3 regions of the Herbaspirillum seropedicae genome follow, and region 3 is predicted to be linked to each of the others. Evidence: predicted binding sites of a transcription regulator. Region 3 holds the regulator's gene; each other region holds the start of a gene.
The links. The regulator LexA, encoded in region 3, represses DNA repair genes until DNA is damaged. The targets are predictions, from matches to a motif close to ACTGTATNNNNATACAGT.

Region 1: ACP92_RS09440 (PA0069 family radical SAM protein) is a predicted target of LexA. The motif match lies at 2,946-2,963, and genes of this name have one in related genera.
Region 2: ruvA (Holliday junction branch migration protein RuvA) is a predicted target of LexA. The motif match lies at 1,969-1,986, and genes of this name have one in related genera.

Annotation. Positions count from the first base shown of each region.
Region 1 is NZ_CP011930.1:2,153,656-2,157,992, forward strand. It holds gene adh (aldehyde dehydrogenase) at 1-303, shown strand, start outside; gene ACP92_RS09430 (DUF779 domain-containing protein) at 403-783, shown strand; gene ACP92_RS09435 (sigma-54-dependent Fis family transcriptional regulator) at 764-2,791, opposite strand; gene ACP92_RS09440 (PA0069 family radical SAM protein) at 2,979-4,232, shown strand; gene ACP92_RS09445 (Smr/MutS family protein) at 4,266-4,337, opposite strand, start outside.
Region 2 is NZ_CP011930.1:453,488-457,824, forward strand. It holds gene ACP92_RS02075 (thiol-disulfide oxidoreductase DCC family protein) at 1-378, shown strand, start outside; gene ruvC (crossover junction endodeoxyribonuclease RuvC) at 449-991, shown strand; gene ACP92_RS02085 (DUF808 domain-containing protein) at 988-1,929, opposite strand; gene ruvA (Holliday junction branch migration protein RuvA) at 2,043-2,621, shown strand; gene ruvB (Holliday junction branch migration DNA helicase RuvB) at 2,661-3,716, shown strand; gene ACP92_RS02100 (2-keto-4-pentenoate hydratase) at 3,896-4,337, shown strand, end outside.
Region 3 is NZ_CP011930.1:2,332,734-2,337,070, reverse strand. It holds gene rplI (50S ribosomal protein L9) at 1-275, opposite strand, end outside; gene rpsR (30S ribosomal protein S18) at 302-586, opposite strand; gene priB (primosomal replication protein N) at 642-941, opposite strand; gene rpsF (30S ribosomal protein S6) at 963-1,328, opposite strand; gene lexA (transcriptional repressor LexA) at 1,725-2,375, shown strand; gene ACP92_RS10325 (tetratricopeptide repeat protein) at 2,573-4,337, shown strand, end outside.

The sequences.
Region 1 (4,337 bases), 180 kb from region 3:
GTGGTCTCGGTGACCACCTTCAAGGATGAAGAAGAAGCGCTGGCCATTGCCAATGACACGCTGTACGGCCTGGGCGCGGGCCTGTGGACCCGGGATGGCACGCGCGCCTTCCGCATGGGGCGTGAGATCCAGGCTGGCCGTGTCTGGACCAACTGCTATCACCTCTATCCGGCGCATGCGGCCTTCGGCGGCTACAAGCAATCCGGCATCGGCCGCGAAAACCACAAGATGATGCTGGACCACTACCAGCAGACCAAGAACCTGCTGGTCAGCTACAGCCCGAAGGCGCTGGGCTTCTTCTGATCCTTCGCTGGTCTCCTTGCAGCAAGGCAGCTTCGGCGCCGGTCCGCTCTGTGCGGCCGGCGCCGTTTTTATCTGGATCATTGAGGCAGGAGGATGCCGATGACAGCCTTACCCCGCGTCACCGCCACCGACGCTACCGTGGATCTGTTGCGACAGTTGAAGACGCGGCATGGCGCGCTGATCTTTTTCCAGTCCGGCGGCTGCTGCGATGGCAGCGCACCGATGTGCTATCCCGAGGGTGATTTCACCCTGGGCGATACCGATGTCTATCTTGGCGACATCGATGGGGTGCCGTTCTACATCGGCGCTGACCAGTTCGAGTACTGGAAGCACACGCAACTGATCATTGACGTGGTCAATGGCAATGGCGGCATGTTCTCGTTGGAGAACGGCAGCGGCAAGCGCTTCCTGACGCGCTCGCGGCTGTTTACCGATGAGGAGTATGACGCCCTGGCCCCGCTCAGTGCCCGCGTGACTTGAGGCGCCGGTAGATGGTATTGCGCGACACGCCCAGGGCCTTGGCGGCGGCGCTGACATTGCCGGCGTGGGTGCGCAGGGCCCGTTCGATCGCGGCCCATTCATTGTCCTGGATGGACAGGCAATCGCTGCGCACGGCGTGCATGGTGTGCATGCCGTCGTGTAGCGCACCGGGTGCGCCTGCCTCTTCCAGGAAATCATCGGGCAGGTGATGCGGACCGATGGCCTCTTCGCCTTCGGCCATGGCCAGCGACGTGCGGACCAGGTTGGCCAGCTGGCGCAGGTTGCCGGGCCAGTGGCTGGCCAGCAGCAGCGCCTGTGCTTGCGCGTCGAAGCGCGGCGCGTGGGGGCCGCCTTCGTCTTCCAGGATGCGTTCGATCAGCTGGGGGAGGTCGCTGCGGTCCCGTAGCGCCGGCAGCTTCACCTGCAAGCCATTGATGCGGTAGTACAGATCTTCGCGGAAGGCATGGCGCGCGGCCATCTCGCGCAGCGGCTGATTGGTCGCGCAGACCAGTGCGAAATCCACCGGGATGACGCGCTGGCTGCCCAGCGGCGTCACGGCGCGTTCCTGCAGCACGCGCAGCAGCCGGCCTTGCAGGGCCAGGGGCATGTCGCCGATCTCATCCAGGAACAGGGTGCCGCCGTGCGCCTGGGCGATCTTGCCCAGCGCACCCTTGCGCCGTGCGCCAGTGAAAGCGCCGTCTTCATAGCCGAACAGTTCGGCTTCGATCAGGTTTTCCGGGATGGCCGAGCAGTTCACTGCGACGAAGGGGGCCGCGCCTGCGCGGTTCTGGCGGGCGCCAAAGCGTGCACTGTCGCCATGGATGGCTTGCGCCAGCCATTCCTTGCCGGTGCCGGTCTCGCCGGTGATGAGGATGGGGATGTCGCGGTCGATCACCCGGCGCAGCTTGGCAATGATGGCGCTCATGCGTACGTCCCCGGTATCGAGCGCCTGCAGGTCCGGTCGCCGTTGGTGGCGCGCGCGCTGTTGGGGCGGCGACGGCGGCGGGGTGGTGGTATTGGGCGCAGGCGGGAGCAGGCCGGGCGCATCGATGACGGCCTCGCGCGCGGCCTGGAAATGCTGGTCGCGCAGGCGCAATTCGGCGCGGCCATGGATGCGGATGCCATTGTGCAGGCACAGCTCCAGCAGGCCCGGGGCGGCCTTGCGATGATGCTCGAACAGCAGCGACAGCGGCACCCCGAACAGTGAAGCGAAGGTATGCGATTGCAACGCCGCCAGGGTCAGGCCCAGCTGGAACTGCGCGCTGCGATTGGCCGCCAGGAAGCGACCGCCCGGCGTGAAGCTGACGATGCCTTCGACCAGCGTGCCGACGAATTCGGCGCGGCTGTGGAAATGCAGGGTGATGCAATCAGGAAAGCTGCCGGCCAGCAGGTGATTCTCGATCATCTGCGCCGACATGCGCACCAGCGCCATGGTGTGCTTGTGGAAACTGCCGCATTCACCCGAGACATCCAGCACCCCCAGCACCTGGCCGCGATGGTCGAAGATGGGGGCGGCCGAGCAGGTCAGGAAGCGATTGGCGTCCAGGTAATGCTGCTGGGCGTGTACGGTAGTGGGCTTCTGCTCGAACAGCGCTGTGCCGATGGCGTTGGTGCCGCGCAGTTGCTCGGACCAGCGCCCTCCCGGCCCAAGGGCGACGCGATCGGCCTTGGCCAGGAAATCGCTGTCGCCGAGGGTATGCAGGATGGTGCCTTCTGCATCCGACAGGATCACCATGCTGTGGGTATTGCGGATCTGGTCGTAGAGGGTTTCCATGACCGGGCGGGCGTGGCCGGAGAGGGTCTGGTTGGCTTCGAGGGTCTGCGCCAGGTCGGCGCGCGAGAGCGAGTCGAGGTCGGGCCGCTGGCCGCGCATGATGCCGTAGGACGAGCTGCGCTGGTGAGAGCGCTCGATGGCCTGCAGATCCGGCACGCCATCGGTGCTGGCCTGCACAAGCGGCGAGGTGCCCAGCAATGCACCGGCGCTGGGCCGGTTTGCCTGGTATTGCATCCTTGTCTCCTTGGGACCTCTGGCGGTCCTTGTTCCCCCTTGTGGTGACTTTCTTCTCTGTTGGGAAGCTGAGGGTGAACTAGCATAACCGATTAATGCGGCAGCCGGACAAATTGAAACAGCATTTGCAGGGCCGTCCAAGTGAAGGCAGAATACTGTATATAAATACAGTATTGTTGAGCTTCCGGTGGCCTCCTTCCCCAAATTTCCACAGGGCATCGCCCAGCCTTTCCCGACCCAGCCAGCGCCCACGGCAGAGGACGATCCTACCCTCACGCCTGCGACCTTCATCCATCGCAGCCAGGTAGCCCAGAAGGGCCGGGGTGCGGTCACCAACCTGCGGGGGCGCTATGAATCGGTGAGCCGGGAAGAGTTCGATGATGGCTGGCAGCCCATGCGCTGGGCCGAGGGAGAGGGTGCTGCCGCGCTTGAGCAGGACGAGGAGCCGGCGCGCCTGAAGACCATCGTCACCGAAGAAACCGCCAAGTCCATCATCAGCCGCAATACTTCGCCGGACCTGCCGTTCTCGCTGTCCCTGAATCCCTACCGGGGCTGCGAACATGGCTGCATCTACTGTTTTGCCCGTCCATCGCACAGCTACCTGGGGCTTTCGCCAGGCCTGGACTTCGAAAGCCGGCTGGTGGCCAAGACCAATGCGCCCGAGCTCTTGTTGCGCGAGCTGGCCAAGCCCTCCTACCAGCCCGACACCATCACCGTGGGCATCAATACCGACGCTTATCAGCCCATCGAGCGCGAACGCCAGCTGACCCGGCGCATTCTGCAGATCCTGCACGATTGCGAAAACCCGGTTGCCATGATCACCAAGTCCGCCCTGATCGAGCGCGACATCGACTTGCTGGCCGCCATGGCCGCCAAGGACCAGGCCATCGTGGCCGTCACCATCACCACGCTCGATCCCGCCATCGCCCGCACGCTGGAGCCGCGCGCGGCCAGCCCGGCGCGGCGCTTGCGGGTGATCCGCACCCTAGCCGAGGCGGGCATCCCGGTGAGCGTGTCGATTGCGCCGGTGATTCCCTTCGTGACCGAACCTGATCTGGAGCGGGTGATGGAGGCGGCGGTAGAGGCGGGCGCACGCCAGGCGGGTTATATCGTGCTGAGGTTGCCGTGGGAGGTCAGCCCGCTATTCCGGCAATGGCTGCAGGCGCATTTCCCCGACCGGGCGGCGCGGGTGATGAATCGCATCCAGGACATGCGCGGCGGCAAGGATTACGACGCCGATTTCGCCACCCGCATGCGTGGTACGGGCGTGTGGGCCGACCTGTTGCAGCAGCGCTTCGAGAAAGCCAGCCGCCGCCTGGGCATCCATCATCGCAACCGGGCGTTTGCTACGCTGGATGCGAGCTGCTTCAAGCGGCCGCAGTGGGCGCCCCAAGCGCCGCGGCAGCCAGCCAGGTCGGACGGGCAGATGGATCTGTTCTGATGCGCAGCTTGCCGGTGGCCGATGGCGGTTCGGTCAGGCCCGCTCGCTGGACTTGAGCAGCACTACCAGCGCCCCCGCGCCACCGTCGGCCGCGCGGGCCTGGCA
Region 2 (4,337 bases), 1.9 Mb from region 3:
ACCGTGCTCTACGACGGCGGCTGCCCGCTGTGTCGCCGGGAGATCGGCTTGTACCAGCGCATTGGCGAGGATGCGCCCTTGCGCTTCTGTGATATCAGCCAGCCCTGTATCCCGGCAGATGAACTTCCCGTGGGCCTCACACGCGCCCAGTTGCTGGCGCGCTTTCATGTGCGTCGCGAGGACGGTGCGGTCTTCAGTGGCGCCGAGGCCTTCGTGCAACTGTGGCAGACCTTGCCCGGCTGGCGCTGGCTGGCGCGTCTGGCGCGGTTGCCAGGGATGCTGTGGCTGATGGAGCGCAGCTATCGCGGCTTCCTGCGCCTGCGTCCGGCCATCCAGCGCTGGGTCGTGCGCCTGGAGCGCCGCCGGGGACCTTGCTGACCTCCCAGGCGTCCCGACCGCGCAGTGTTCCAGCGCCTGCCTGAGCGCCTGATCGGTTAGACTGGCGGGCATGAAAATCCTCGGTATCGACCCAGGCTTGCGTACCACCGGTTTCGGGGTCATCCACAAGCAGGGCAACACACTGTCCTACATCGCTTCCGGCACCATCAAGACGCCGGACGGCGATCTTCCCTCTCGCCTCAAGGTCATCCTGGCCAGCGTGGGCGAAGTGGTGAAGTCCTATACGCCTGATTGCGCCGCCATCGAAAAGGTGTTCGTCAACGTCAACCCGCACTCTACGCTGCTGCTGGGGCAGGCCCGTGGCGCGGCGATCTGTGCGCTGGTGGCGGCTGACCTGGCGGTGGCCGAATACACGGCCCTGCAGGTCAAGCAGGCCGTGGCCGGCCATGGACGCGCCCAGAAGGCGCAGGTGCAGGAAATGGTGGCGCGGCTGCTCAAGCTGCCCGGGCTGCCCGGCACCGATGCCGCCGACGCCCTGGGCGTGGCGATCTGCCACGCGCATGGGGGAGGGGTCTTGTCCGACCTCGGCGCACTGGCCCCGGCGCTGGCGCGCAAGGGCATCCGCATGCGCGGCGGGCGTCTGGTCGGTTAGTTCTTCTTCCTGAAGAGCGACAGCACGCGCTGCGCCAGCTTCACCACCACCAGCACCACCGCCCCGGCGACCACGCCAAAGAGCGCATTCAATACCGCAGGAGCAATCGCGCCCAGTACCGGGCCGATCACCGCCACGCCCTCTACGGCCACCGCTGCCGCTTCGATGGCGTGATGAGCGAACGGCAGGCCATGCGTCAGGATGCCGCCGCCGACCATGAACATGGCGATGGTGCCGATCACCGACAGGCTGCGCATCATCTTCGGCGCGGCCGCCAGCACGGCGCGACCGATGCCGGCCTTGATGCGCCCCCAGGCGCTGGCGCTGGCGTGCTGCACCAGGTACAGGCCGCCATCATCGAGCTTGACGATGCCCGCCACCAGGCCATACACCCCCGCCGTCATGATCAGCGCGATGCCCACCAGCACCGTGATCTGCTGCTGCAGGGACGCGCCGGCGACAGTGCCCAGCGTGATGGCGATGATCTCGGCCGAGAGGATGAAGTCGGTGCGCACAGCGTCCTTGATCTTTTCCTGCTCGTAGACCAGCGGGTCGATGTCTTCGGGGGCCCTGGCGGCCACTTCGTGATGCTCTTCGTCGTGCGGCAGGTATTTGTGGGCCAGCTTCTCGAAGCCCTCGAAGCACAGGAAAGCACCGCCCAGCATCAACAGCGGCGTCACCGCCCAGGGGATGAAGGCGCTGATGGCCAAGGCGGCGGGCACCAGGATGGCCTTGTTCTTCAGCGAGCCCTTGGCCACCGCCCACACCACCGGCAATTCGCGCTCGGCGCGCACGCCGGCGACCTGCTGGGCATTGAGGGCCAGGTCGTCGCCCAGCACGCCGGCGGTCTTCTTGGCCGCCACCTTGGTCATCAGGGAAACATCGTCGAGAACGGTGGCGATGTCGTCAATCAGTGCAAAAAAGGCGCTGCCGGCCATGTTTTTCCTTTGTCTTCTCTCTGTGAGGGGGGCTTGGATACTGTTTATCCGAACAGTGCTGTATCATCCCGGGATTATCACAGAAGCTGCACCTCACGCACACCACTGACGCCATGATCGGTCGCCTCTCCGGAATTCTTCTCGAAAAACTTCCCCCCAACCTGCTGGTGGACTGCCAGGGCGTCGGCTATGAAGTGGCCGTGCCCATGAGCACCTACTACAACCTGCCGGCCCTGGGCGAGAAGGTCACGTTGCTGACGCACCTGGCCATCCGCGAGGATGCGCACATCCTGTTCGGGTTTGGGACTGCCGAAGAGCGCAATACGTTCAAGGAGCTGATCAAGATTTCGGGCGTGGGCGCGCGTACCGCGCTGTCCATCCTCTCGGGCATGTCGGTGGCCGACCTGGCCCAGGCCGTCACCCTGCAGGAAGCCGGTCGCCTCACCCGTGTGCCCGGCATCGGCAAGAAGACCGCCGAACGCCTGCTGCTGGAGTTGAAGGGCAAGCTCGGCGCCGATCTGGGCGCGGTGGCCGGCGTGGTCCACAGCGACGCCAGCGCCGACATTCTCAACGCCCTGCTGGCGCTGGGCTATTCGGACAAGGAAGCGACCCTGGCCATGAAGCAGGTGCCCAAGGACAGTACCGTCTCGGACGGCATCAAGCTGGCCCTGAAGGCGCTTTCCAAGGGCTGATGCACAGGTCACAGGTAAAGGGCAGACAAGGATTAGAGCATGAGCATCCAGACCGACGATTTCTCCGAACAGCGCATCATCTCCGCCACGCCGGCTTCGGCCAACGAGGAAGCCATCGAGCGCGCCCTGCGGCCCAAGCAGCTGGACGAATACGTCGGCCAGGAAAAGGTGCGCGCCCAGCTGGAAATCTTCATCTCCGCCGCCCGCAAGCGCGGCGAGCCGCTTGACCACACCCTGCTGTTCGGCCCGCCCGGCCTGGGCAAGACCACCATGGCCCACATCATCGCCCGCGAGATGGGCGTGAACCTGCGCCAGACCTCAGGCCCCGTGCTGGAGCGCGCCGGCGACCTGGCCGCCTTGCTCACCAATCTCGAGGCCAATGATGTGCTCTTCATCGACGAGATCCACCGCATGTCGCCCGTGGTGGAGGAAATCCTCTACCCAGCGCTGGAGGATTATCAGATCGACATCATGATCGGCGAAGGCCCGGCCGCCCGTTCGGTGCGCCTGGACCTGCAACCCTTCACCCTGGTGGGCGCCACCACCCGCGCCGGCATGTTGACCAACCCGCTGCGCGACCGCTTCGGCATCGTCGCCCGGCTGGAGTTCTACACCCCGCCCGAGCTGGCCCGCATCGTCACCCGCAGCGCCGGGCTGTTGAATGCCCCCATCGTCGAGGACGGCGCGCTGGAAATCGCCCGCCGCAGCCGTGGCACCCCGCGTATCGCCAACCGCCTGCTACGCCGCGTGCGCGACTATGCCGAGGTCAAGGGCCAGGGCCGCATCACCCGCGAGATGGCCGATGCCGCCCTCGTGATGCTGGATGTGGACCCGGTCGGTTTCGACCTGATGGACCGCAAGCTCCTGGAGGCAGTGCTGTTCAAGTTCGGCGGCGGCCCGGTCGGGCTGGACAACCTGGCCGCAGCCATCGGTGAAGAACGCGACACCATCGAAGACGTGCTGGAACCCTACCTGATCCAGCAAGGCTACCTGCAGCGCACCCCCCGTGGCCGTATCGCCACCGGCGCGGCCTACCAGCACTTCGGCGTGACGGCGCCGCGCACCAGCCCCAATGGCGACCTATGGGGTGGCTGAAGCCGGTCGGCGCCTGCTGTCCAAGCCTTTCCCGGTAGCTGAACAACAGCGCCGCACAGTGCCGCATAGACTGATGAAATTTTTGTCAGATCTCGTATAAAAGCGAGTTTTTGCTTGTGCAAAAACTAATCGTCATCGACAATGGATAGCTATTCACTATCTTTCGATGTGAGCCCTCCATGCTAATGTCGAGCCAAGCCCTTCGATACGCGCATCAGTTGCTGGATGCCCGCGCCCAGTCCAAGGTCATCCCGCGCATTTCCGAGTCCGAACCGCTGTCGGTAGAAGACGCCTACGAGATCGCCCACAACATCCGCAACATCCGCGTGGCCCAGGGCGAGCAGCCCATTGGCCGCAAGATCGGTTTTGTGGTGCGCAAGAACTGGGAACGCTACGGCATCATCGATGATGCCCGCATCCCGACCTGGGCGCCGATGTACGATACCACCGTGCGCTTCGCCGAAGACAATCACGGCCTGCAGTCGCTGACCGGCGCGGTGCAACCGCGCATCGAACCGGAGATCGTCTTCAAGCTGGGCAAGACGCCGGCACCGAATGCCTCGCTGGAAGAACTGGCCGACTGCCTGGAATGGATGGCGCACGGTTTCGAGATCGTGGTCT
Region 3 (4,337 bases):
GAACCGAACAGACGACCGTCAACGCCGGCCTTCTGCGAAACTTCAACGGTAGCGCCGGCCAGCTTTTCGCCTTGGGCTTGGGCAGCGGCCAGCTTCTCGGCAGCAGCCTTTTCCAGTTCAGCGCGCTTGGCTTCGAATTCAGCGATGGCTGCATCGGTAGCGCGGCGGGCCTTGCGTTGCGGGATCAGGAAGTTGCGTGCGAAACCGTCCTTGACGCGCACGACATCACCCAGACCGCCGAGATTCACGATTTTTTCCAACAGAATGACTTGCATGTTTTTCTCCTATTTCTCGGCGCAGATTACGCGTTGTGCAGATCGGTGTACGGCAGCAGGGCCAGGTAACGCGCGCGCTTGATGGCGGTGTCAACTTGACGCTGGTAGTGGGCCTTGGTACCGGTCAGGCGTGCCGGCATGATCTTGCCGTTTTCCTGGACGAAGTCCTTCAGGGTGTCCACGTCCTTGTAATCGACCTGTTCAACGCCAGCGGCGGTGAAACGGCAGAATTTCTTGCGCTTGAACAGCGGGTTTTGCTGTTGACGCTTGTTTTTCAGCTTGCTTTTATCGAACTTTTTACCGAATGCCATGGTTGGCTCCTGTATCTAAAAATTGGGTAAGGTCTGTTTGGCTACCTTGCGCCGCTCAATCCGGCGCGACCGGGCCAAAATCAACGATATGAAACACGACGCTCTTGCTGTTGCGATTCCTGCGGGCCAGAAAGCCGGTGAACCGGAAGATTTCACCCAGTGCCGCCCTGTTGAGCGCACCCGAGATTTCCCCCGCTGCCAGCGCCGCGATCTCGAATTCGACCTGACGCTTCATGCCAGCTTCCACCTGTTCCGACTGATGCTGCAACCTGGCAGTGACAATCGGTATACCGGCCGGCGTATAACGTAGGACATCACGTTCGGCCAGGCTGGCGATGACTTGAAACTGGTTCACTCTCCGCGATGTTCGCAGCGCTTAAGCTGCCGGAGCTTCGGTACGGCTCTTGGCCGCGTCTTCCTTCTGCACTGCCTTCAGGATGGGGGAAGGACCGGTTTCGGCCTTCTTCATCTTGACGGTCAGGTGGCGCAGGACGGCGTCGTTGAACTTGAAGCCGGTTTCGATTTCAGCCAGCGTTTCGCTGTCGACTTCGATGTTCAGGCAGACGTAGTGAGCCTTGGCCAGCTTCTGGATCTGGTAGGCCAGTTGACGACGACCCCAATCTTCGACACGGTGGACCTTGCCGCCGCGGGTGGTGACGATGCCCTTGTAACGCTCGATCATCGCCGGCACTTGCTCGCTTTGGTCCGGGTGGACGATAAATACGATTTCATAATGACGCATGTAGACTCCTTATGGACTTATTGAAGACGCCCACCCCGGCGTCAAGACGGGTGTGGGAAGAGGAAAACCCAAGATCATACAAGCTTTTGGATAGAACAGCAATCATCGGCAGGTCCGACCGACGCCTGGCAGAGACAAATCACCTTCATTGAAGGACAAGAAGACGCAGGAAGGCGCTGGGCGCAGGAAGAGAGCGATCCCCTCACCATTTTCAACCCCTCTATATATAGAGGGCCAGCTGCCCATCTATCCATAAGTGAACATAAGTGAAGAAAAACCGCAAAAGCCGCTTTTTCGACCGCTGGAAATGCATGTTGCCGTTGACACAAGGATTGCACCTGTATAAAAATACAGACTGTTCATCCACACAGCCTTCCCCGAGAGAAAGGCCCTTCCATGCTCAAACTGACCGCGCGCCAGGAACAAATCCTGAACCTGATCAAGAACGCCATCGAGAACACCGGCTTCCCTCCCACGCGCGCCGAGATTGCCGCAGAGCTGGGCTTTCGCTCTGCCAATGCTGCCGAAGAGCACCTGCAGGCCCTGGCGCGCAAGGGCGCCATCGAGATCTCGCCCGGCACCTCGCGCGGCATCCGCCTGCGCGAACCGGGCGGCCAGGCTGCCAGCCGCCAGATGGCGCTGCCCCACCCGGCCCTGATGCAACTGAGCCTGCCGCTGATCGGGCGCGTGGCCGCAGGCTCCCCCATCCTGGCACAGGAACACGTGGAAAAGACCTACCAGGTCGACCCAGCCATGTTCTCCGGCAAGCCGGACTATCTGCTCAAGGTACGCGGCATGTCCATGCGCGACGCCGGCATCCTCGATGGCGACCTGCTGGCCGTGCGCAAGACCGACCAGGCCCGCAATGGCCAGATCGTCGTGGCCCGGCTGGCTGACGAAGTCACGGTCAAGCGCTACCAGAAGACCGGCTCGGTGATCACCCTCTTCCCCGAAAATCCCGACTTCAAACCCATCATCGTCAAGCCCAACGAAGAACAGTTCGCCCTGGAAGGCCTGGCCGTAGGGCTCATGCGCAGCTGGAACTAGGCGCCAGGGGCCGCCACCGCGCCGCAGAAAGCTCTGCACTGCGGCCCGGAAGCACCCGTTCATGCAAAACCTTCGTCTAAAACGAAGGTTTTTTGCTTTCTGTTTTCCTCTTCGCCTGGACTTCGGCGCGCATATCATCCCTGCTGGAAAGCTATATCCGGTGCAACTACAGCACCCAACCACAAGGACCCCCTTCGATGTCGACGCGCAAGAACAGCAACAAGCACGGCAAGCCGGCCACCCCGCCGCCCAAGCATCCCCTGCAAGACCTGCTCGACGTGCGCAAGGCGCTTGACCTGCTGGATAGCCGCAAGACCGACGAAGCCAAGGCGTTATGCATGGCGGTCCTGTCGCGCAATCCCACGCTGGTGTTCGCCAATCATGCGCGCGGACTGGTGGCCATGCACGAAGGCAAGTTCGCCGACGCCGAAGCCTATCTGCGCAAGGCCATCGAAGCCGATCCGGAAAACGCCGAATACATGAGCAACCTGGCCGGCACGGTGCTGAGCCAGGATCGCATCGACGAAGCCATCGCCCTCTACGAACACGCCATCCGCATCGACCGGGACCACCGCGCCTCGCGCATAGGCCTGGCCAATGCGCTGCACGAGAAGAACGACCCGGAAGCCTCGGTCGCCTACTTCGAGGACGCCGTCAAGCGCGAACCCAATGCGCCCGGCCCCCTCTCCCACCTCGGCCGCGCCCTGATCGAATGCAAACGCTACAACGAAGCCGTGGCTGTGATCCTGAAGTCGCTGGAACTGCAGATCAGTTTCGCGCCGTCCCATACCGCCCTGGGCGAGGCCTTCCATGCCATGGAGATGTACAAGGAAGCCATCGAGTCCCACAAGACGGCCATCCTGCTCGATCCGCAGGATACCTATGCGCACAACAAGATTGCCGATTCCTACCTGAAGCTGAACCGGATCGACGAGGCCCACGAACACCTGTTGCGCGTCATCGAAATCGCCCCCAAGGATCCCAATGCCTACGTCAAGCTGGGATCGAGCTATTTCTCCACCAGTGACCGTTTTGACGATGCCATGCGCATGTTCAACAAGGCGCTGGAGGTGGATTCCAAACACGCCCTCACCTACAACAACATCGGCGCCATCCAGCACGATCACGGTGACCTCGAAGACGCCATCGGCAACTTCCGCAAGGCACTGGAACTGCGCCCCAACTATCCCACAGCCAGGCACAATATCGCCCTGAGCCTGCTGCTGCAGGGTCACCTCAAGGAAGGCTGGGAGTGCCATGAGAGCCGCCTGGTGACGCGCGAACGCTCGCACGTCTACCGCCTGATCCATAAATTGTTCGACTTGATCCCGAAGTGGGACGGCAAGTCCTCCCTGGCGGGCAAGTACATCCTGCTGATGCACGAACAAGGTTTCGGCGACAGCATCCAGTTCCTGCGCTACGTGCGCATGGTGCTGGACCAGGGCGCACGCGTGGCGCTGCACGTCAAGAATCCGCTGTACCGCCTGTTCCAGTCCTATTCCCCAGAGGTGACGCTGGTCCGCGAAAGCGATCCGCTGCCGCCCTGCGACTGCGCCTACGTGCTCATGAGCCTACCCTACGCCATGGGCACCGATACCGTGGACGACATCCCCAGCGTGCCCGGCGGCTACCTGTCAGCCGATCCCATCCTCAAGAGCAGCTGGGGCGAGAAGATCCGGCAGTTGAGCCAGTCCCCCGAGAAGCTGCGCGTGGGTGTGGTCTGGGGTGGCAACCCGGAACACGGCAACGACCGCCACCGCTCCATTGCCATGGACAAGTTCGCCACTCTGTTCCAACTGCCCAATATCGAGTTCTACTCGTTGCAGAAAGGCAAGCCCCTGGATGCCTTCAAGGCCCTGCCCCCGGGCCTGCCGATCTTCAACCTGGGCGATGACTGCCAAGACTTCGCGGACACGGCCGCGGCCATCGCCAACCTGGACCTGGTGGTCAGCGTGGACACCT